3 regions of the Vibrio sp. 2132-1 genome follow, and region 2 is predicted to be linked to each of the others. Evidence: predicted binding sites of a transcription regulator. Region 2 holds the regulator's gene; each other region holds the start of a gene.
What was found. Region 2 encodes MetJ, which represses methionine synthesis genes. Its sites were predicted from a motif close to TTAGACNTNTANANGTCTAA; they were not measured.
Positions count from the first base shown of each region.

Region 1: the regulator MetJ is predicted to act here: its motif matches at 2,251-2,270, upstream of metN (methionine ABC transporter ATP-binding protein MetN).
Region 3: the regulator MetJ is predicted to act here: its motif matches at 2,272-2,291, upstream of metH (methionine synthase).

Region 1 is NZ_JAWPON010000012.1:28,744-35,947, forward strand. Features, by position in the region: gene treB (PTS trehalose transporter subunit IIBC) at 1-306, opposite strand, end outside; gene treR (trehalose operon repressor TreR) at 483-1,430, opposite strand; gene gmhB (D-glycero-beta-D-manno-heptose 1,7-bisphosphate 7-phosphatase) at 1,505-2,056, opposite strand; gene metN (methionine ABC transporter ATP-binding protein MetN) at 2,398-3,432, shown strand; gene R8N47_RS14670 (methionine ABC transporter permease) at 3,422-4,099, shown strand; gene R8N47_RS14675 (MetQ/NlpA family lipoprotein) at 4,132-4,941, shown strand; gene R8N47_RS14680 (Zn-ribbon-containing protein) at 5,068-5,844, opposite strand; gene syd (SecY-interacting protein) at 5,847-6,392, opposite strand; gene queF (NADPH-dependent 7-cyano-7-deazaguanine reductase QueF) at 6,501-7,204, shown strand, end outside.
Region 2 is NZ_JAWPON010000023.1:1,082-8,285, forward strand. Features, by position in the region: gene bfr (bacterioferritin) at 1-105, shown strand, start outside; gene R8N47_RS20750 (malic enzyme-like NAD(P)-binding protein) at 312-1,589, shown strand; gene metJ (met regulon transcriptional regulator MetJ) at 1,702-2,022, opposite strand; gene R8N47_RS20760 (O-succinylhomoserine (thiol)-lyase) at 2,248-3,408, shown strand; gene R8N47_RS20765 (bifunctional aspartate kinase/homoserine dehydrogenase II) at 3,424-5,832, shown strand; gene metF (methylenetetrahydrofolate reductase) at 6,094-6,996, shown strand; gene R8N47_RS20775 (PadR family transcriptional regulator) at 7,067-7,204, opposite strand, start outside.
Region 3 is NZ_JAWPON010000020.1:13-7,216, forward strand. Features, by position in the region: gene R8N47_RS19525 (cation:proton antiporter) at 817-2,148, opposite strand; gene metH (methionine synthase) at 2,340-6,020, shown strand; gene lysC (lysine-sensitive aspartokinase 3) at 6,107-7,204, opposite strand, start outside.

The DNA.
Region 1 (7,204 bases), on a different contig from region 2:
GATATTCATGTTTTGACGAGCAGCGTTCTTCGCTTCGTCTTTGCTGGCTTCACTTTTACCCGTCAGTCCGATCAGTACCTTGTAAACTTCATCCACTTCAGTACCGATAACCACTTGGAACTGGCCTGCGTTGGTAAAACAGCCCTTCACCATCGGTAATGCTTCTAACTGTTTCGTATCTGCTTTGTCCGTATCATTTAGAACAAAACGCAAGCGAGTTAAACAGTGACTTACACTGGCAATATTGTCCGGCCCCCCGACCAGCTCAATAAGACGCTCCACGTCTTTACGCGCAATCTTACTCATAACTTTGTCCACCCTGTATTGGATACATTCGATTCATCATTTTGTTTTTATAAATGGGAACATTCCCATTTCTTAATTTTAATATTGCCATTCGAAGACAAAAAACAAAATGGGAACAGTCCCATTAATTGAGAATGATCACAGTATAATTTTAGAGCAGATCGTTTTAGTGTGGATTAACAAACGATAGGCTGTTGAGTAAAGTGAACCACTTCCTCATCGCCATTTAATTGATTGATCAGCATGTTAGCGGACTTCTCACCTGCAAGGGTATAACCTGGGTCGACACTAAATACTTTAGGGAAAAGGAAAGAGAGCAATTCATTACCACCAACACCTGTCACAACCACGTCTTCACGTCCTAACTCTTGAAGACGCTTAATCACGCCCAACGCGATAGTGTCACTGGCGCACACGATGGCCTGAGTATCAGATTGAAGGACTTTGTCTACCAACTGATAAGCACTTTCATGGCTCAACTTACCCGTTTGGAAACAAGGTGCAATTTGCTTGCGTTGACACCAAGCTTTATAAGCATTTAGACGAGCTAAGCCAGTGGTTTTGTCTTCAGGATCAACACCAATATAAGCAATGCGAGATAAAGATTGCTGCTCAAGGTGAGACAAAGCCATGTCTATCACACCTTGGTTATCGTAGTTGATCGAGGAAACCATTTGCGTGTCCATCGCGATCACGACGATACGATTCCCCCACTCCGCCAATGCTCGCTCATCACATCCAGTAAAGCCAAACACGATCACCCCATCGACGTTGCGACGTTTAAGCACATCCAAATGCTCATTGGTTTTATCGCGATCGAATTGGCTTTCCATGATCACCGCATCATAACCAGCGGAATACAAAGCATTGAGCATGGTACCAACGGCGCGATTTTCTGATGGTGAGTCTAAACGGGAGATGATAACCCCAATGACTTTTTGGCTGCCACCACGCATCGACTGCGCCGACTTTGATGGGACGTAGCCTGATTCACGAATGATTTGCTCTACCTTCTCACGCGTTTGCGGTTTTACCTTGGGATCGTTAGTAAGCACACGGCTTACTGTTGATTTGCCCACGCCTGCCAATTTTGCGATATCAAGAATGGTGAGTTTTTTGCTCATAAGTGTTCAGATTAAAAGAAGGAATCAAACAAAAGGGAAGCAGTGGCTTCCCTTATCTCAGTCAGTAATGAAGATTACTTGTTTAAGTACGCAGGCACATCTGCAATGCTATCTAATACTACCGTTGCAATGGCTTCGCCCTGTTCCGTTACTGGCTTACCAGTGCGAACCAAAATCTTAGTGCCAACGCCTGCCGCTTCTGCTGCCATCATGTCTTCAGCTTTATCGCCGATCATCACAGATTTCTCCATGTCGATCTTCAAGAAGTCACGCGCAGAAATGAACATGCCTGGTTTTGGCTTACGGCACTCACAATCTTGCTTGTACTCGCCAATGCCATGTTCTGGATGATGTGGACAGTAATAGATACCATCGAACTCAACACCATTATCAGCAAAGTTCCAATCCATCCATTGAGTCAGAGACAAGAAACGGTCTTCACTGAATTTACCGCGTGCGATGCCCGATTGATTCGTCACTAACACTAGAAGGTAGCCTTTATCTTTTAGCGCTTTCGTCGCTTCAAATACACCATCAATGTACTCAAAATCATGTTCGTCATGAACGTAGCCGTGGTCAACGTTTATCACGCCATCACGATCGATAAAAACAGCAGGTTTTGCCAAAACGTATTTCTCTATTAACTCGGTTTAATCAGATTATTACATACCTTATAAACTTCAACACTATCTAATTCATTCTAGGCCTCGACAAAACGGTTGATTTGTTGGGCAAGAATCGGTAAATCTGAGGGTGCCCCGCCGTCTACCTCCTGCTTGTTATCTATACACCTTCGTTTCAAAACAGAACATCCATACATTTAGACGTCTAGACGTAAAAATATCTATTGACTTCATTCTGCTTAACCCATAGCATCAACTGAAAATTGAGATAAAGCTCAACATTAAGTTCTGTCAAAGGCCGTTTTTGACAGCGAAGTTCCCCGTATCTTTGGGCAGGTTGAAACATGATAGAAATAAAAAACGTCAATAAAGTGTTCTACCAAGGCAGTAAGGAAATCCTTGCCCTGAAAGACATTAACTTACACATCGACAAAGGCACCATCTTTGGTGTTATCGGTTCATCAGGTGCTGGTAAAAGTACGCTGATCCGCTGTGTCAACATGCTAGAAGCGCCGACCTCTGGTTCCATCATCGTTGATGGTGTAGATCTAACCAAACTCAGTAAAAAACAACTAGTCGAAACACGCCGTAACATTGGCATGATCTTCCAGCACTTTAACCTGCTTTCGTCTCGTACTGTGTTTGATAATGTGGCATTACCCCTAGAACTGGCAGGTAAAGACAAATCGCAAATCACAACAAAAGTAACTGAGTTGCTAAAGCTTGTAGGCTTAGCCGACAAACACGAGAGCTACCCATCTAACTTAAGTGGCGGACAAAAACAGCGTGTGGCAATTGCTCGTGCATTGGCATCCGATCCTAGCGTGCTGCTTTGTGATGAGGCCACTAGCGCACTAGATCCAGCAACAACTCAATCTATCCTTGAGTTATTGAAAGAGATCAACCGCAAACTCAACATCACGATTTTACTTATCACTCACGAAATGGAAGTCGTAAAAAGCATCTGTCACGAAGTAGCAATCATCGGTGGTGGTGAGCTGGTGGAAAAAGGCACCGTTGGCGATATTTTTGCGCACCCTAAGACAGAGCTGGCACACCAATTCATTCGCTCAACGCTGGATCTTTCCATTCCTGAAGATTACCAAGCACGTCTGCAAGCAGAGCGTGTTGATGGCAGCTATCCGTTGGTTCGCTTAGAGTTTACTGGCGCAACCGTCGATGCACCGTTAATGTCGCAAATTTCTCGTAAATACAATATTGATGTGAGTATTTTGAGTTCCGACCTTGATTACGCTGGTGGCGTGAAATTCGGCATGATGGTCGCAGAGCTATTTGGTAACGAAGAAGATGACAACGCAGCTCTTGAATACCTGCGTAAGCACAACGTAAAAGTAGAGGTACTTGGTTATGTCCTTTAATACGATTTCTGAATGGCTGAGTTTAAACAGCAAACTACTTTTAGGTGCAACGTGGGAAACGCTTTACATGGTTGCGGTTGCCGGATTAGTCGGCTTTGCTGTGGGTATTCCATTAGGCGTAATCCTCCATATTACTAAAAAAGGCGGCCTACTTGAAAACACCAAACTAAATAGCGGCTTAGGCGCTATCGTTAACATTGGTCGCTCAGTGCCATTCCTCGTACTGATGGTTGCGATTATTCCAGTGACAAAAATGCTGGTTGGAACCTTTATCGGTACAACCGCAGCAATCGTCCCACTGACTATTGGCGCCATTCCTTTTGTCGCTCGTCTTATTGAAGGTGCTTTATTAGAAGTACCGACAGGCTTGGTGGAAGCTGCGCAGTCAATGGGGGCGACACCAACACAGATCATCACAAAAGTTCTACTGCCTGAAGCAATGCCGACTATTGTTAACTCAGTAACGATTACCTTGGTCACTCTCGTTAGCTACTCAGCTATGGCGGGTACGGTAGGCGGCGGCGGCCTAGGCGACGTAGCCATCCGTTACGGTTTCCACCGCTACGATGTAACTATCATGGCCGTGACTGTCGTGATGTTGATTGTTCTAGTACAGATTATTCAGTCTATCGGCGACGCAGTGGTGCGCCGTGTAGACCACAGATAAGCATCAAAAATACAAATTATAAGGAGATAAAGATGAAATTTAGCCTTAAAGGTCTTTTGACTGTAGCAACGGCCGCCTCTGCTCTTGCTCTAGCGGGTTGCGGCGACAAAGAAGTAGACGTAAACAAAGTAAAAGTTGGCGTTATTGCTGGTGCTGAAGCACAAGTAGCCGAAGTTGCCGCTAAAGTAGCAAAAGAGAAATACAACCTAGACGTTGAGCTAGTAACATTTACCGATTACGTAACACCAAACGCCGCTCTGGATGATGGTTCAGTAGACGCGAATGCGTTCCAGCACAAACCATACCTAGACCAACAAGTGAAAGACCGCGGCTACAAACTGGCTATCGCGGGTAACTCATTCGTTTACCCTATTGCTGGTTACTCAAAGCAAGTAAAATCAATTGATGAAATTCAAGATGGCGCACGCATCGCAGTACCAAACGACCCAACGAACCTAGGTCGCTCACTACTGCTTCTTGAGCAACAAGGTTTGATTACGCTACGTGATGGCGTTGGTCTACTCGCTACAGTACGTGACATCGTAGGCAACCCTAAAAATATCGAAATCATTGAACTAGAAGCCCCACAGCTTCCACGTTCACTGGATGACGTAACGCTATCTATCATCAACACCACTTACGCAAGCTCTATCGACCTATCGCCAGAGCGTGACGGCGTGTTCGTTGAAGATAAAGACTCACCATACGTAAACCTAATTGTCGCTCGCGAAGAAAATGTTAATGCGCAAAACGTACAAAACTTCGTAAAAGCTTACCAAACGGAAGAAGTTTACGAAGCGGCAAAAGAGCTGTTCAAAGGCGGTGTTGTGAAAGGTTGGTAATCCCACTTTTCAAAACATGACCGAAAACAACGTTCTAAACATAAACGTTCTAAACCTAAAAGGGCTGATGTGAAAACATCAGCCCTTTCTATTTGTCTATCCGCCCATTTAAGTAACTTCAATTCGCTACTTAAGGTGGTCCCAAGAGATGTTGGAAACGATTCGGCAGTCATCACACTTAAAATGAAATATGTCATGTAGTGGCTCATCGAGTAGCCACTCGCCATCGCATTTTGGACACTTGCGCGCTTTCTCGCTCTCCAGTGACTGACCTCCGACACGATACTGGTAATAGTACGTAGGGATCTTCGTGATGTATTCGATACGGCCACGTAAGTCCCAACCTCGGCGAAACAGCACACTATCCACATCGCAAATTTCGTGCAGCGCCGCATGTTCCGCTCGGCAACCCCCTGCCATTTGGATTTCATCACACGCTTGCCACTCAGTCTGCCACTTAATGACGGCTTTATGGTCTCCATTAAGTGTTGGCTCATTACGATACAAAGGAATTGGCAACAGGGTTTCACCACTTCGCAAAGGCGAACACGTATGAACATAAGTCGTGTACAACACTTGCCAGCTAGGTGTCTCTTCTTCGGCTGCTTGTTCTGAATTCAAATCACGCCCCAGCATACGCATTTTCGGAGCAAGCAAAGACGCATCCGACAAACGGTTCATGCACACTTTGACGAAATCTGAGTGATAACGTGGATGCAAGCTGTCTTGTTCTGGGCAAACAACACGAACGAAAAATTCACCTTCTCCCATCACTATCGGAAATTCACGACCTAATACTTGACCGTTGTAACGCAGAGCATCCATCAAGCCATTAATGGCTTTGTCTACCGCGCTGACGGTGGTGTTATCAAAACACTCAAACTGCAACTCAACAACATACATACTTAGACGGCAGCCTCTAACTTATTCAAGAACTCAACCAATGAATCTGCCAATACATCACGTTTAGAGGTGCCCAAACGCTCTAGAATCACATTGCCAGTGAGGTTACAAATAGAAATCACATCCATTTCCTCATCTGTCGCTGCGATAAATACTGTTGGTTTAAGTTTCAAGCGGCGCTGCGTCACCAAATGACCAAGAATATTTTCTTGTAGACGCACGAAATCGTCATCGCTCCAGACTTGCAGCAGCGTCAACGAATTACCTTGCCAAGTTGCCTCCATATCAGCGCAGTATTGAGAACCATAAAAGGCTTTAACATCATCTTGCAGTGACAACTCAATCGCATTTTCCACATTGGTGAAATCGGCCATTTCATCACGTGCGACCGCTTTCCAAAGCACCTTTCCATCACGCTTCTCTTCGACACAAGGAGAAACAAGCTCTGCAAGCTCTTCACTGCTTGGCAACTCATTGTGCTTAGCTTGCCAAGCTTGTTGGTAGCGCAGGCTGAACTCTTGTAGCGCCTGAGTAACGTTTGGGGTCATGAAGGTCTCCTCATTCCTTATTTATCAGATAGCCGTACTTGCCGGATGGCAATTGACCAGCGGATTCAGTAAAATTCTCGCCATTCTAATCGAAAACGACCACAAAGTATGAGCAAATATTCTGACGCTAAAGAGCTTGCTGGCCTAACACTAGGTAAAACGACCGAGTATGCGAACCAGTATGACCCAAGCTTGCTGCAACCAGTCCCTCGCAGCCTGAACCGAGATGACCTCCAGTTAGGCGATACTCTGCCTTTCATGGGGCACGACATTTGGACGCTGTACGAACTGTCTTGGTTAAATAGTAAAGGTTTACCACAAGTGGCCGTTGGCGAAGTATACATTCCAGCCACCAGCGCAAACTTGATTGAATCGAAGTCTTTCAAACTGTACTTAAACAGCTATAACCAAACCCGCTTTGCAAGCTGGGAAGAAGTGACTGAGCGTTTAACACAAGACCTTTCTGAATGCGCAGGTGAAAAGGTGCTGGTTGAGGTGAATCCAGTGACCCACTATACCAATCAACCTATCGTAACAATGGACGGTGAATGTATTGATGACCAAGACATTAACATCACCAGTTACGATTTCGATGCCGATTTGCTTGAAGGTGCAGCAGGTGAAGTACAAGTTGAAGAGGTGCTACATAGCCACCTATTGAAATCAAACTGTTTGATCACTAACCAACCCGACTGGGGCAGTGTAGAAATTCGCTACCAAGGCGCAAAAATAGCTCGTGAGAAGCTGTTACGTTACTTAGTGTCTTTCCGCGAGCACAATGAGTTCCACGAACAGTGTGTAGAGCGTATTTT
Region 2 (7,204 bases):
GAAGATGAAGAAGAACATGTTGATTGGCTAGAGACGCAACTTGGCTTGATTGAAATGTCTGGTATTGAGAATTATCTCCAAGCGCAATACGTGGACGAAGAGTAACGATACTTTCTAATTTTGCATACTCCAATAATAGTAAGAAGAAAGAGCACCTGACTCGAAAATCGGGTGCTTAACCCCGTTATCTGGTCTAATCTCTTTTATTATCGGCTTTTTAAGGATATTGCTCGCAATCTTGCCTATGAAGTTTGATTTCTATCCGATAGAATTTATGCCCCCTTACCTAAAAATAAAAAAGAGAAACGTCCATGTCTGAAGACAACCACCAAGCAGCCACTCCAGAAGAAGAACATCGCCAAAAAGCATTGGATTACCATGCTTATCCAACTCCAGGAAAGATTGCTGTCGAACTGACAAAGCCTGCGGAAACGGCGGGTGATCTTGCCCTTGCATATAGCCCTGGTGTTGCAGAGCCAGTGCGTGAAATCGCACAAAACCCGGATAACGTGTACAAGTACACTGCAAAAGGGAACATGGTTGCTGTTATTTCTAACGGTACCGCTATTCTAGGTCTAGGTAACCTAGGTCCACTTGCATCTAAGCCAGTGATGGAAGGTAAAGCGTTACTGTTTAAGCGTTTTGCAGGTCTTGACTCTATTGATATTGAAGTTAAGCACCGCACGATCGATGAATTTGTTGATACTGTTGCGAGCATTGCAGACACTTTTGGCGGTATCAACCTTGAAGATATTAAAGCACCAGACTGTTTTGAGATTGAAAAGCGTCTGATTGAACGTTGTGATGTACCAGTATTCCACGATGATCAACATGGTACTGCTATTGTAACGGCAGCGGGTATGCTGAATGCAATCGAACTTCAAGGTAAGAAACTTGAAGATTCAACAATTGTTTGTCTTGGCGCTGGCGCTGCCGCTGTAGCGTGTATGGAGCTTCTGATCAAATGCGGCGCAATGCGCGAAAAAATCTACATGCTAGATCGCAAAGGTGTGATTCACACTCGTCGTGATGATCTTAATGAATATAAGCAGCTATTTGCGAACAATACAGATAAGCGCACACTAGAAGACGTGATTGAAGGTGCAGATCTGTTCCTAGGTGTATCTGGTCCAAACCTATTGCCAGCGGAAGCGTTGAAGTTGATGGCAGATAAGCCAATCGTATTCGCATGTTCTAACCCGGATCCTGAAATCAAGCCGGAACTTGCTCACGCAGTTCGTGATGACTTGATCATGGGTACTGGCCGTAGTGATTATCCTAACCAAGTTAACAACGTATTGTGTTTCCCATTCATTTTCCGCGGTGCTCTTGATGTGCGTGCAAGTGAAATCAATGATGAAATGAAACTTGCAGCCGTTGAGGCGATTCGTGAGCTAGCAAAAGAGCCTGTACCTGAAGCCGTATTGAAGGCTGCAGGTGTTGATAAGCTAGAGTTTGGTGCGGACTATATTATTCCAAAACCAATGGATTCACGTTTGCTACCACGTGTTGCAAAAGCGGTTGCTCAGGCGGCGGTTAATTCAGGTGTAGCTCGTATCGAGATGCCTGAAAGCTACATGGCAGAGTAATATATCTTTCAGATGTGATACACAAAAATGGGACGCTATTGCGTCCCATTTTTTATGTCATTCATTTGGCTCGAGGCAAGAGTTATTACCTGAAACCTCTTATCAGGCTTTTTTATTCTTCGTCGAATGACTCAAATTCGATGCCCATTTCCGTCATCAGCGCTTTTACTTCTGTTGGAATATCATCAGGACGGTCTTTACGAAGGTCTTCATCTGTCGGAAGTGGCTGACCTGTGTACGCGTGCAAAAATGCCTCGCATAGCAATTCGCTATTGGTTGCATGGCGTAAGTTATTGATCTGACGGCGAGTACGCTCATCAGTTAGCACCTTTAAAACTTTTAGCGGGATAGAGACGGTAATTTTTTTTACTTGTTCGCTTTTTTTGCCGTGCTCTGCATATGGGCTAATGTATTCGCCATTCCAGTCAGCCATTGCACACCTTCATTTATGTAATCGGTTAAAAATAATTTAGGTGCTGATTTTAGCTGCATTTACCGCCATAAGCAAAGACATATAGACGTCTAGAAGTGTTGACGTCTCATTTTTTGACGAGTAAAGTGAACATAACAGCAAAGGAAGCGTGTTGATCACTTTATGTTACTCATTAGATATAGCGCATTCCTATTTAGAAGTCATTACCCGTGAAAGGATACACCCATGAGCACTCGCAAACCTGCGACCATTGCAGTACGCACTGGTATTGAATCAGACAGCCAATATCATGCTGTCGTTCCACCTATTTATCTTTCCACTAACTATGGTTTTCCTGCTTTTGGTGAAGTGCCCAAGTATGATTACACACGATCTGGTAATCCAAACCGCGGACTGTTGGAAAGTGCGCTATCTGAACTCGAGTCTGGAAAAGGAGCGGTTGTTACTAACTGCGGTACGTCGGCATTAAATTTATGGGTTTCCGCTTTTCTCGGCCCAGATGATCTCATTATTGCTCCTCACGATTGTTATGGTGGTACCTATCGTCTTTTTAATACCCGAGCTAATAAAGGCGATTTTAAGGTTCAGTTTGTCGATCAATCAGACGAACAGGCTTTAGATGCTGCATTGGCACAAAAACCAAAACTCATTTTGCTAGAAACTCCGTCAAACCCTCTGGTTCGCGTAGTGGATATTGCAGCTACTTGTGAAAAAGCGAAACAAGTCGGCGCGTTAGTTGCGGTGGACAATACCTTTTTGACACCCGTGTACCAAAAACCTTTAGAGCTAGGTGCGGATTTTGTTATCCACTCCACAACAAAGTACATCAACGGTCATTCGGACGTAATTGGTGGGGTAATCATCACCAACACAGAAGCGCATGCAGAAGAGCTTGCATGGTGGGGCAATTGTATTGGTGCAACGGGCACACCTTTCGATAGTTACATGACACTGCGAGGTATTCGTACGCTTGGTGCTCGTATGAAAGTACATGAAGAGAGCTCACAGCAGGTACTGGCTTACCTACAGAAACAAGCGTTAGTTAAAACTATCTATCATCCAAGCCTGCCGGAACATCCAGGTCACGACATTGCTAAAAAGCAGCAAACGGGCTTTGGCTCTATGTTGAGTTTTGAGTTTGCTGGTTCGTTTGAGCAGTTAAAGGTGTTTGTGAAAGAGCTCCAACTGTTTTCATTAGCTGAATCATTAGGTGGTGTAGAAAGTTTGATTTGCCACCCGGCATCCATGACTCACCGTGCAATGGGTGAGGAGGCACTGGCGGAGGCTGGGGTCTCTCATCAACTATTGCGTTTGTCTGTCGGTTTGGAAGATGCACAAGACCTCATCACAGATTTAGAACAAGCGTTCGCTAAAGCTACCCAGTAATAGGAGACGATAACAATGACTGTACAACGTCAGCTGCATAAGTTTGGTGGCAGTAGCTTAGCAAACCCAGAATGCTACTTACGCGTTGTGGGTATTCTCAAAGAGTATTCGACAGAAAATGATCTTGTGGTCGTCTCTGCTGCAGGAAAAACCACTAATCGCTTGATTGAGTTTTTGGAAGGGTTAAATAAAGATGGCCGAATTGCGCATGAAGCGCTTCAAAGCTTAAGACAGTTCCAAACTGAGCTAATAGAAAGCTTGTTGGAGAGTGAAGCAAAAGAAGAGCTGTTAGCTTTATTACATGATGAGTTCAGTACTCTCTCGGAGCTGACTGCACCACTCACTAATGCGCAAAAAGCTGCGGTACTGGGACACGGAGAAGTATGGTCTGCTCGCCTATTGGCCGCGTTATTATCTCAACGTTCTATCCCTGCGGTTGCACAAGATGCACGAGCGTTTTTACGTGCAGAAGCGGGAACTCAACCAGAGGTTGATCGCGCTCGTTCATACCCTTTAATTAAAGAGATCCTCGCGCAGCATAACCATAAACGTGTGGTAATTACTGGCTTTATGGCTCAGAACGAGGCAGGAGAAACCATTCTACTTGGTCGTAACGGCTCTGACTATTCTGCAACGGTCATAGGCGCGCTTGCTGAAGTCAGTACTGTCACGATTTGGAGTGATGTTGCTGGTGTTTATAGTGCCGATCCACGTTTGGTGTCTGACGCTTGTTTATTACCGTTACTTCGATTGGATGAAGCCAGTGAACTTGCTCGCTTAGCTGCCCCAGTGCTACACAGTCGTACGCTTCAGCCTGTGGCGCAAAGTACCATGGACCTTAATCTCAAGTGTAGCTATCTGCCAGAGTCGGGTTCTACTCGTATTGAGCGTGTATTGGCATCTGGTCGTGGCGCTAAAATTATTACTTCACTGGATGATGTTTTATTGGTGCAGTTGTCTTTCATGCATGGGCACGACTTCGAAAAAACACAGAGTGATGTATTACAAGCGTTGCAGCGCGCGCAATTAGAGCCACTGGCATTTGAAGCTCAATCCGATCAGCACACGCTACGCTTGGCTTACACCGCAGAAATCGCCGGTGGTGCATTGAAACACTTGCAAGAGCTTGCGGTAGAGGCTGAAATTAAGCTAAAAGAAGGTTACTCGCTCTTAGCTGCGGTAGGTGCAGGCGTTACGAAAAACGCCAATCATTGCTTTGGCTTTTATCAGAAGCTAAAGCACTCTCCGGTAGAATTTATCTCTGAAACAGACTCAGGGCTGAGCCTAGTCGCTGTTTTGCGCCGTACTGATACTGAGGCGTTGGTTCAAACGATTCATAGCCAGTTGTTCCAAGCGCAAAAACGCGTGGCAGTGGCTTTATGTGGCAAGGGTAATATTGGTTCTAGTTGGTTAAATTTATTTGCGACGCAAAAAAGTGAGCTCGAAAAACGTCATGGTATGAGCTTTGATCTTGTCGCGGTTGTGGATAGCCAAACCTATTGGTTCGATGAGCAAGGTATTGAGGCGGCGAGTGTTGCTGAACGATTTGATGATGAAAGCATAGCAAACAATGGGGATTGGCTGGCACGTTTGGGAGCGCTTAAAAGCTACGATGAAGCCGTCGTGCTTGATGTTACCGCGAGTAAAGAGTTGGCTCAGCGCTACGTAGAAATCGCACAGCAAGGCATTCATTTGATTTCCGCTAACAAAGTTGCCGGTTCCGCAGATAGCCAGTACTACCATCAGGTTCAAGATGCATTCGCTAAAATTGGTCGTCATTGGCTATACAACGCAACGGTGGGTGCTGGGTTACCGATAAACCATACCGTGCGAGATCTTCGTGAAAGTGGGGATGAAATCGTCGCTCTATCGGGTATTTTCTCGGGGACGCTATCATGGCTGTTCCAACAGTTTGATGGTTCTGTGCCATTTAATGATTTAGTCGATCTTGCTTGGCAGCAAGGGTTAACCGAACCTGACCCTCGTTCTGATTTAGATGGCTCCGATGTAATGCGTAAGTTAGTCATCTTGGCTCGAGAGTCGGGCCTAGATATAGAACCAGACAGCGTTAAAGTTGAGTCTTTGGTTCCAGAAGAATTAAGAGAACTGAGCTTAGATGATTTCTTCGATAATGGAGCGTTGTTGAGTGAAATACTTCAAGAGCGTCTGACAAAAGCACAGAGAAACGATCAAGTGCTTCGCTATGTGGCGCGTTTAGAAAAAAATGGTAAAGCAACGGTGGGAGTCGAAGCGTTATCTCGTGAGCACGCGCTCGCCAACTTATTGCCATGCGATAACATTTTTGCCATAGAGAGCAAGTGGTACAAAGATAACCCTCTGGTCATTCGAGGACCAGGCGCAGGCAGAGAAGTGACAGCTGGCGCTATTCAATCCGACCTCAACCGATTGGCTGGTTTATTTTAAAGTTGCGATTGACCTAAAACCCTGGAATTAATCCAGGGTTTTTTATTCCCCTATCAGTGCCATACTGAAGTCATAACCCGTGCAAAATGGTGAGATGATGCTCAAGTAGAAACTTGAACTATCTTCATTATTAACGTGAGAAAAATTCATAATTACAAGGTTGACATTAAATCGTATTCAATACATTCTGTAGACATATAGACGTCTAAACGTCGATTTTAAGGATTTGTTTTCGTGGCGGAGTGCCGCAGGGAGAGTAAGATGGGATATACGCACGCAGGCCATATCGACGCCTTGAACCAGAATATTGCTGAGTTATCAGATAACATCAATGTATCGTTTGAGTTTTTTCCGCCAAGCAGCGCTAAGATGGAAGAAACACTTTGGAATTCAGTGCACCGTCTTAAAACGCTTCAACCTAAATTTGTTTCTGTGACTTACGGTGCGAACTCCGGCGAGCGTGACAGAACACACTCCATCATTAAAGAAATTAAAGCAACAACCGGATTGGTTGCCGCTCCCCATCTCACTTGTATTGATGCGACTCGTGAAGAGTTGATTAATATTGCCGATGATTATTGGAACAATGGTATTGAAAATATCGTCGCTTTGCGTGGTGATATTCCTCCAGGTGGCGGTGCGCCTGATATGTATGCCTCGGATTTGGTTGAGCTGCTGAAATCACGCCACGATTTCGATATCTCCGTTGCTGCATTCCCTGAGGTTCACCCTGAAGCTAAAAGCGCTCAGTCTGACTTATTGAACCTAAAACGTAAGGTAGATGCAGGTGCAAACCGTGCTATTACTCAGTTCTTTTTTGACGTTGAGTCTTACCTGCGATTCCGTGACCGTTGTGTCGCAGCAGGAATTGACGTAGAAATTGTGCCAGGAATTTTGCCTGTATCGAACTTTAAGCAAGCTTCTCGCTTTGCGGCACAGAACAATGTGAAAGTACCAGGATGGATGAGCAAACAATTCGATGGCTTGGATGATGATCCGGTGACTCGCCAGCTTGTAGGAGCTAGCCAAGCTATTGATATGGTGCGTGTACTGAGTCGTGAAGGGGTTAAGGATTTTCACTTCTACACACTAAACCGTGCAGAGATGACTTACGCGTTATGCCATACGTTGGGTGTTCGTCCTCGCGCAGTAGTCGGTGCGTAAACCTAGTTTCAAAAAGATAAAAGGCTTGCCAAGTGGCAAGCCTTTTTCGTTTTATCAAAGCAAAAGGAGTTTAACCAATCACTTCAAGTTCAGTTAGAACTTCTTCTGCCCAAGTGATCCAAGTTTCACGTAACAGTAGGTTACGGCGAAGCGTTAGACGTTCTAGGCGAGCTTGTTTATCTAAAGTTGACGGCGTTGCGTAGTAAGC
Region 3 (7,204 bases), on a different contig from region 2:
GGTTAGAATACCGGCCTGTCACGCCGGGGGTCGCGGGTTCGAGTCCCGTCCACTCCGCCACTTATATTAAGCCTCAGTCGAAAGACTGGGGCTTTTTTCGTTTTGGTTAACCGACTTACCTTAAATCCACTTTCATATTGAAACCTTGCATCGAGAGGCAGGCTTCCCTCTGGCGATGCTTTCTAAGCCCTGTTTGAGTGAAGTGGAACGCAGTTTTGTGTGGTTCCTGCAGTCTCGAGCGCTAGTTTTGAGCCTCTTCATTCACCAAAGCTCCTTTTATTCGATATTAGAAAATCTAGTTATGTGACAGAGTTTAATTGTTTGAAGTGTCGCTTGTTTCTAATTTGAAAACAGGACGACTTTGAATACAAGTTTAGTCTCACTGAGATCAAGAAGGAGGGGGGCTACATTTCTGTTAAGGCTTTGATCTACCTGAATGCTAGCTCAGTTTTATCTTGGTGAGGTTGCTAACCTGTTTGGGTTCTGAACGCAATTACCCTAAATGCCTCTTTCTCATAAAAATACAAACTCGCTCATTGCTAAGTATTGTGGAAGTTTAGCTTTGATGTTTACGAGGAGCCTATATTGCCAAGGTAAGAGAAGTGATACAGATGAAAATGGGTAAATTAAAAGGCTCGTCTATGAATACTATCTATCAGCAATAGTTAGTATCTATGAAAATGTAGCGTAGCGATTCTTCGTATATTTGATGGTATATCAAAGAATAAGGAGCCTTCGTCCTTGAAGGGGAGTCTGAAAATTAGTTATGAAAAAAGCAGCTAGGTAGCTGCTTTTTATTTATTAAGTTACGTGTCTTTAAGAGTCCACTGTCTCCGTATGTTCCGGAGTGGTTATTGCTTGGTTGTTCTCTTCCATCTTCTTCTCTTCTGCTTTTGCTTTTTCAATCATTGGAGTGATTGTTGAGCCTTGAATGAGGATAGAGAAAACAACGACGGAGTAGGTCATTACAAGAATAATCTCTTTTACATCGATTAACTTATCTTGAATCACCCAAATACCAGATGGAATGGAAAGTGCCATTGCCAATGCAAGGCCCCCGCGTAAGCCGCCCCACGTCAAAATACGTACTGACCACGGGTTATATTTTCTGTAACGCTTAAAGCCAATGTACGAGAGAAATACGCTTAAATAGCGAGCTGCTAGTACAAGAGGGACTGAAATAGCCATCATGATCCAGTCTTCTTTGTGGAATTCAAACAGCAGCATCGACATGCCGATCAGTAGGAATAACACGCCATTCAAGAACTCATCAACAAGCTCCCAAAAATGGTCAAGGTGATCTTCACTCTCTTTTGAAAAGCCAATAAAGCGTGTCCAGTTGCCAATCATAATACCGGATACAACCATTGCTAGTGGGCCTGATACATGGATGTATTCAGCAAATGCGTAACCTGCTGTTGGGACACCAATGGTAAGTAACAATTCCATTGAGTGATCATCGGTGGCACTGATCAAGTAGTGGAATAGCAAACCGAGGACGAAACCATATGTGATACCACCGATAGCTTCTTGGATGAAGAGTAAGGTGACACTACCTACAGTTGGTGCCTCAGTGCCAAATGCAATCGTAAATAGAGTGACGAAGATAACCAAACCGAAGCCATCATTGAAGAGCGATTCTCCTTCAATCTGAGTGGAGATACGTTTAGGAGCATCTAGTTTTTTCACAATAGCCAATACAGCGATTGGGTCAGTTGGCGATATTAGAGCACCAAATAGTAAGCAGTAGACCAAATCAAATTGGATGCCAATTAACTGACAAAACCCATACAGCGCAAATCCAATAAAGAACGTAGAAAACAGTGTGGCTCCAAGGGCTAAAACAGTGATCTCCCACTTTTGATCTTTAAGGTTCGGGAGTTTGATGCCTAGTCCACCAGCAAATAGTAAGAAGCCAAGAATGCCTTTGAGCAAGAAATCTTCGAAGTTAATCCTTGTGACCGTCTCCGTTGCAATTTCGGTGAGATGGAACCAGTTGTTTTGACCCGCAATTAAGATTAGAAGTGAAAGCACCATTGAACCTGCGGTAATCGCAATGGTGGTTTGCATCTTTCCTATCTTGCTGTTTACAAAAGCAATTAGCATCGCAGCTGCGGATAGAAAACATAAAGTATGATAGACCGACATAGAGCTCTCTATTTGTAACATTTTATGAATGGAATTCTCGGCTGATGCTGCTTAAATAGCAAACATTTTTTCGTGATTATTTTGTAAGTTAAGAAGGAGATAAAATAATCATTAATTCCACGTTTAGACGTCTAGACTCCTGAAATTTGTGTGATAGGATGGAAAGATAACTAAAGGAATGAGGCTGTACTGTGGGAAGTAACGTAAGACAACAGATTGAAGCTCAATTGAAGCAACGTATTCTTTTGATTGATGGTGGTATGGGAACCATGATTCAGGGATACAAACTTGAAGAGCAAGACTATCGAGGAACGCGCTTTGCGGATTGGCATTGTGATCTAAAAGGTAACAACGACCTGTTGGTTCTAAGTCAGCCTCAACTTATCAAGGAAATTCACGCTGCATATTTAGAAGCGGGTGCAGATATTCTCGAAACCAACACGTTTAACGCAACAACCATTGCGATGGCTGACTACGAGATGGAAAGCCTAAGTGAAGAAATTAACTTTGCAGCTGCCAAGCTTGCACGTGAAGTTGCAGACGAATGGACCGAAAAAACACCCGATAAACCGCGTTATGTCGCAGGGGTTTTAGGGCCGACGAACCGCACTTGTTCTATCTCTCCTGATGTAAACGACCCTGGATATCGAAATGTTTCTTTCGACGAGTTAGTTGAGGCTTACTCTGAATCGACTCGTGCTCTAATTAAAGGTGGTTCAGACCTTATTCTTATCGAGACCATCTTCGATACGCTTAACGCTAAGGCTTGTTCATTTGCTGTTGAAAGTGTGTTTGAAGAGATGGGGATTGAGTTACCTGTGATGATCTCGGGGACTATTACTGATGCTTCCGGTCGGACATTATCCGGTCAAACCACAGAAGCGTTTTACAACTCATTACGTCATGTTAAACCGATTTCGTTTGGTTTGAACTGTGCACTTGGTCCAGATGAGCTGCGTCCTTATGTTGAAGAGCTCTCTCGTATATCAGAATCTTTTGTTTCCGCTCACCCAAATGCTGGGCTTCCGAATGCATTCGGCGAATACGATTTGTCGCCAGAAGATATGGCTAAGCATGTTAAAGAGTGGGCTCAAAGTGGCTTTTTAAACTTGATTGGTGGGTGTTGTGGTACAACTCCTGAGCACATTCGCCAAATGGCACTCGCGGTTGAAAATATCGCCCCTCGTCAATTACCTGAACTTCCCGTTGCTTGTCGCTTGTCTGGCCTGGAGCCACTCGCTATTGATAAAGACTCTTTATTTATCAATGTCGGTGAGCGTACGAATGTAACCGGTTCTGCGCGTTTTAAGCGCTTAATTAAAGAAGAGCTGTACGATGAAGCGCTCGATGTGGCTCGTCAACAAGTTGAAAATGGCGCTCAAATTATCGATATCAACATGGATGAAGGCATGTTGGATGCACAAGCTTGTATGGTTCGCTTTTTAAACCTTTGTGCGTCAGAACCTGAAATCTCAAAAGTACCAATCATGGTTGACTCTTCCAAGTGGGAGGTTATTGAAGCCGGTCTTAAGTGCATCCAAGGCAAAGGCATTGTTAACTCGATCTCTCTCAAAGAAGGCAAAGAGAAATTCGTTGAACAAGCTAAGTTGATCCGCCGTTACGGTGCGGCTGTGATTGTGATGGCGTTTGATGAGATTGGGCAAGCAGATACACGTGAGCGCAAAGTAGAAATTTGTACCAACGCTTACCGAATTCTTGTTGATGAAGTGGGCTTTCCACCAGAAGACATCATTTTTGACCCCAACATTTTTGCCATTGCTACGGGGATCGAGGAGCATAATAACTACGCGGTGGATTTCATTGAAGCCGTTGGCGATATCAAACGTGATTTACCACATGCGATGATATCTGGTGGTGTTTCTAACGTCTCATTCTCTTTCCGTGGCAATAACTATGTACGTGAAGCGATTCACGCGGTGTTCCTCTACCACTGTTTTAAAAATGGTATGGATATGGGGATTGTGAATGCGGGTCAGTTAGAAATCTACGATAACGTGCCTGAAAAATTGCGTGAGGCTGTGGAAGATGTCGTTCTTAACCGTCGTGATGACGCCACTGAGAGATTGTTAGATATCGCGGCGGAATATGCAGGCAAAGGGGTAGGTAAAGAGGAGGATGCCTCTGCACTTGAGTGGAGAACTTGGCCTGTTGAAAAGCGTTTAGAGCACGCGTTAGTGAAAGGAATAACTGAGTTCATCGTTGATGATACCGAAGAGGCTCGTGTCAACGCTTCAAAGCCATTAGAGGTGATTGAAGGCCCACTAATGGATGGGATGAACGTCGTCGGAGACTTGTTTGGTGAAGGTAAAATGTTCCTTCCTCAGGTCGTAAAATCTGCACGAGTGATGAAGCAAGCAGTCGCGCATCTGGAGCCCTACATCAATGCAGAAAAGCAGGTGGGACAAACAAACGGTAAGATTTTGCTAGCGACGGTCAAAGGTGATGTACATGATATCGGGAAAAATATCGTTGGCGTTGTATTGCAGTGCAATAATTATGAAATTATTGATCTTGGTGTCATGGTTCCTTGCGAAAAGATCTTAAAAGTAGCGCAAGAAGAAAACGTCGATATTATTGGTTTATCAGGGTTGATCACGCCTTCATTAGACGAAATGGTGCATGTTGCAAAAGAGATGGAGCGTCTCGACTTTAACTTACCTCTTCTCATCGGTGGCGCAACAACGTCAAAAGCCCATACAGCAGTTAAGATTGAGCAAAATTACAAGCATCCAGTGGTTTACGTGAACAACGCCTCACGTGCAGTGGGCGTATGTACTTCTCTTCTGTCAGATGAACGTCGCCCTGAGTTTGTTGAAAAACTTGAAGCTGATTACGAACGAGTACGTGATCAACATAATCGAAAGAAACCGAGAACCAAACCAGTGACATTAGAAGCGGCTCGAGCGAATAAAGTTGCTATCGATTGGGAAGCTTACACCCCTCCAGTGCCTGTTAAGCCTGGCATTCATATCTTCGATGATTTTGATGTGGCTATATTACGTCAATACATCGATTGGACACCATTCTTTATGACTTGGTCACTTGTGGGTAAGTATCCAACAATTTTCCAACATGAAGAAGTTGGTGAAGAAGCAAAACGTTTATTCGAAGATGCCAACGAGTTACTTGATCGAGTTGAGCGAGAAGGCCTGTTAAAAGCGCGTGGAATGTGTGGCTTATTCCCTGCTGCGAGCGTGGGGGACGACATTGAAGTTTATGCTGATGAAACTCGTACCGACGTTGTGAAAGTATTACGTAACTTGCGACAACAGACCGAGAAACCAAAAGGATTCAACTATTGTTTATCCGACTACATCGCACCTAAAGAGTCGGGTAAACATGATTGGATAGGGGCATTTGCTGTCACTGGTGGTATTGGTGAACGAGAGCTTGCTGATGAATACAAAGCACAGGGAGATGATTACAACGCAATTATGATTCAAGCGGTGGCGGATCGCCTAGCCGAAGCGTTTGCTGAGTATTTGCATGAGCGTGTCCGTAAAGAAATTTGGGGTTATGCAGCTGATGAAGATTTATCTAACGATGATCTCATTCGTGAAAAATACCAAGGTATTCGCCCTGCGCCGGGTTATCCCGCGTGTCCTGAACATACTGAAAAAGGACCGCTTTGGGAGTTACTTAATGTGGAAGAGAACATTGGTATGACTCTAACCTCCAGCTATGCAATGTATCCGGGCGCGTCAGTCTCTGGTTGGTATTTCTCTCATCCTGACTCACGTTACTTTGCGATCGCACAGATCCAAGAAGATCAGCTAGAGAGTTACGCCGATCGTAAGGGGTGGGATAGGATCGAGGCTGAAAAATGGTTAGGGCCAAACATTAACGGTTAAATTGATGTTTACCTCGTCCAAATGTAACAACTAATGAAACGACAAAGGGCTGCAAATACGCAGCCCTTTGTTTTATTGAGTTGAACTTACTTCTCAAACAACTCAGTGTGGAGTTTTTGTATGGCTTGTTTCGATACCGATTCATGGAGCAAGAAGCATAAGTTGTGAGGGCTAGCGCCATAACAAATCATGCGTAGGTTAAAATCTTCTAGCGTGCCAAAAACCTGTTTCGCGTAGCCTTTACTCTCACTCATGTTGTTTCCAATGAGAGCAACGAGGCATAGGTCATGTTCAACTTCTACCTTACATAACTCTTCTAACTCTTCTCGTGCAGCTTGCGGCAGCTGTGGTGCTCCGCCAGAGGTATCAGTTTGATCAAGTGTTAACGATACACTGATTTCAGATGTCGTGATCAAATCGACAGAGATCTTATGCTTTGCAAGGATCTCAAAGACCTTTGCTAAAAAACCGTATGCGTGGAACATATTGGCGCTGCGTAGCGTTACCATGGTTTGGTTACAACGCAAAGCTAGCGCACGGAATAACGGTGAGCTTTCGACTTGGTGGCGAATCCAAGTTCCCCCTTTTTCTGGCTCTTTCGATGACCCTACAAATACCGGAATGTCGTGGCGCAATGCAGGTACTAGCGTAGAAGGGTGAAGGATTTTAGCGCCAAAGTTAGCCATTTCTGAAGCTTCACTAAAGCTGATCTCAGGAATTGGTGAGGCTTTTGGTGCAATTCGCGGGTCTGTTGTGTAGATTCCCGGAACATCAGTCCAGATTTCTAGCCCTGCCGCTTTAACGCTCTCAGCAATTAAGGCGGCGCTGTAATCGCTGCCCCCTCGACCTAATGTTGTTGTATTACCGGCTTCGTCAGATCCTATGAAGCCTTGAGTAACAACAACGGATTGTTGGCAAAGTGGTACGAGTTTATCTTGCGCAAGCGTCGAAATTGCTTCAATGTTTGGCTCCGCGCGACCAAAGTTGTCATCAGTACGCAACACATCGCGGATATCAAAGCGCACTGCTTGAATGCCTCGCTCACACATTAACTGAGTTAGAATGTGCGTCGACATGAGTTCACCACATGCGACTAAATGATCGGTTAACTTCGCACTAGCTTGGATAGATGCAGCCTCGGCCAGGCTGGTTACGGTATCTAATATGCCATACACCTCGGCAGC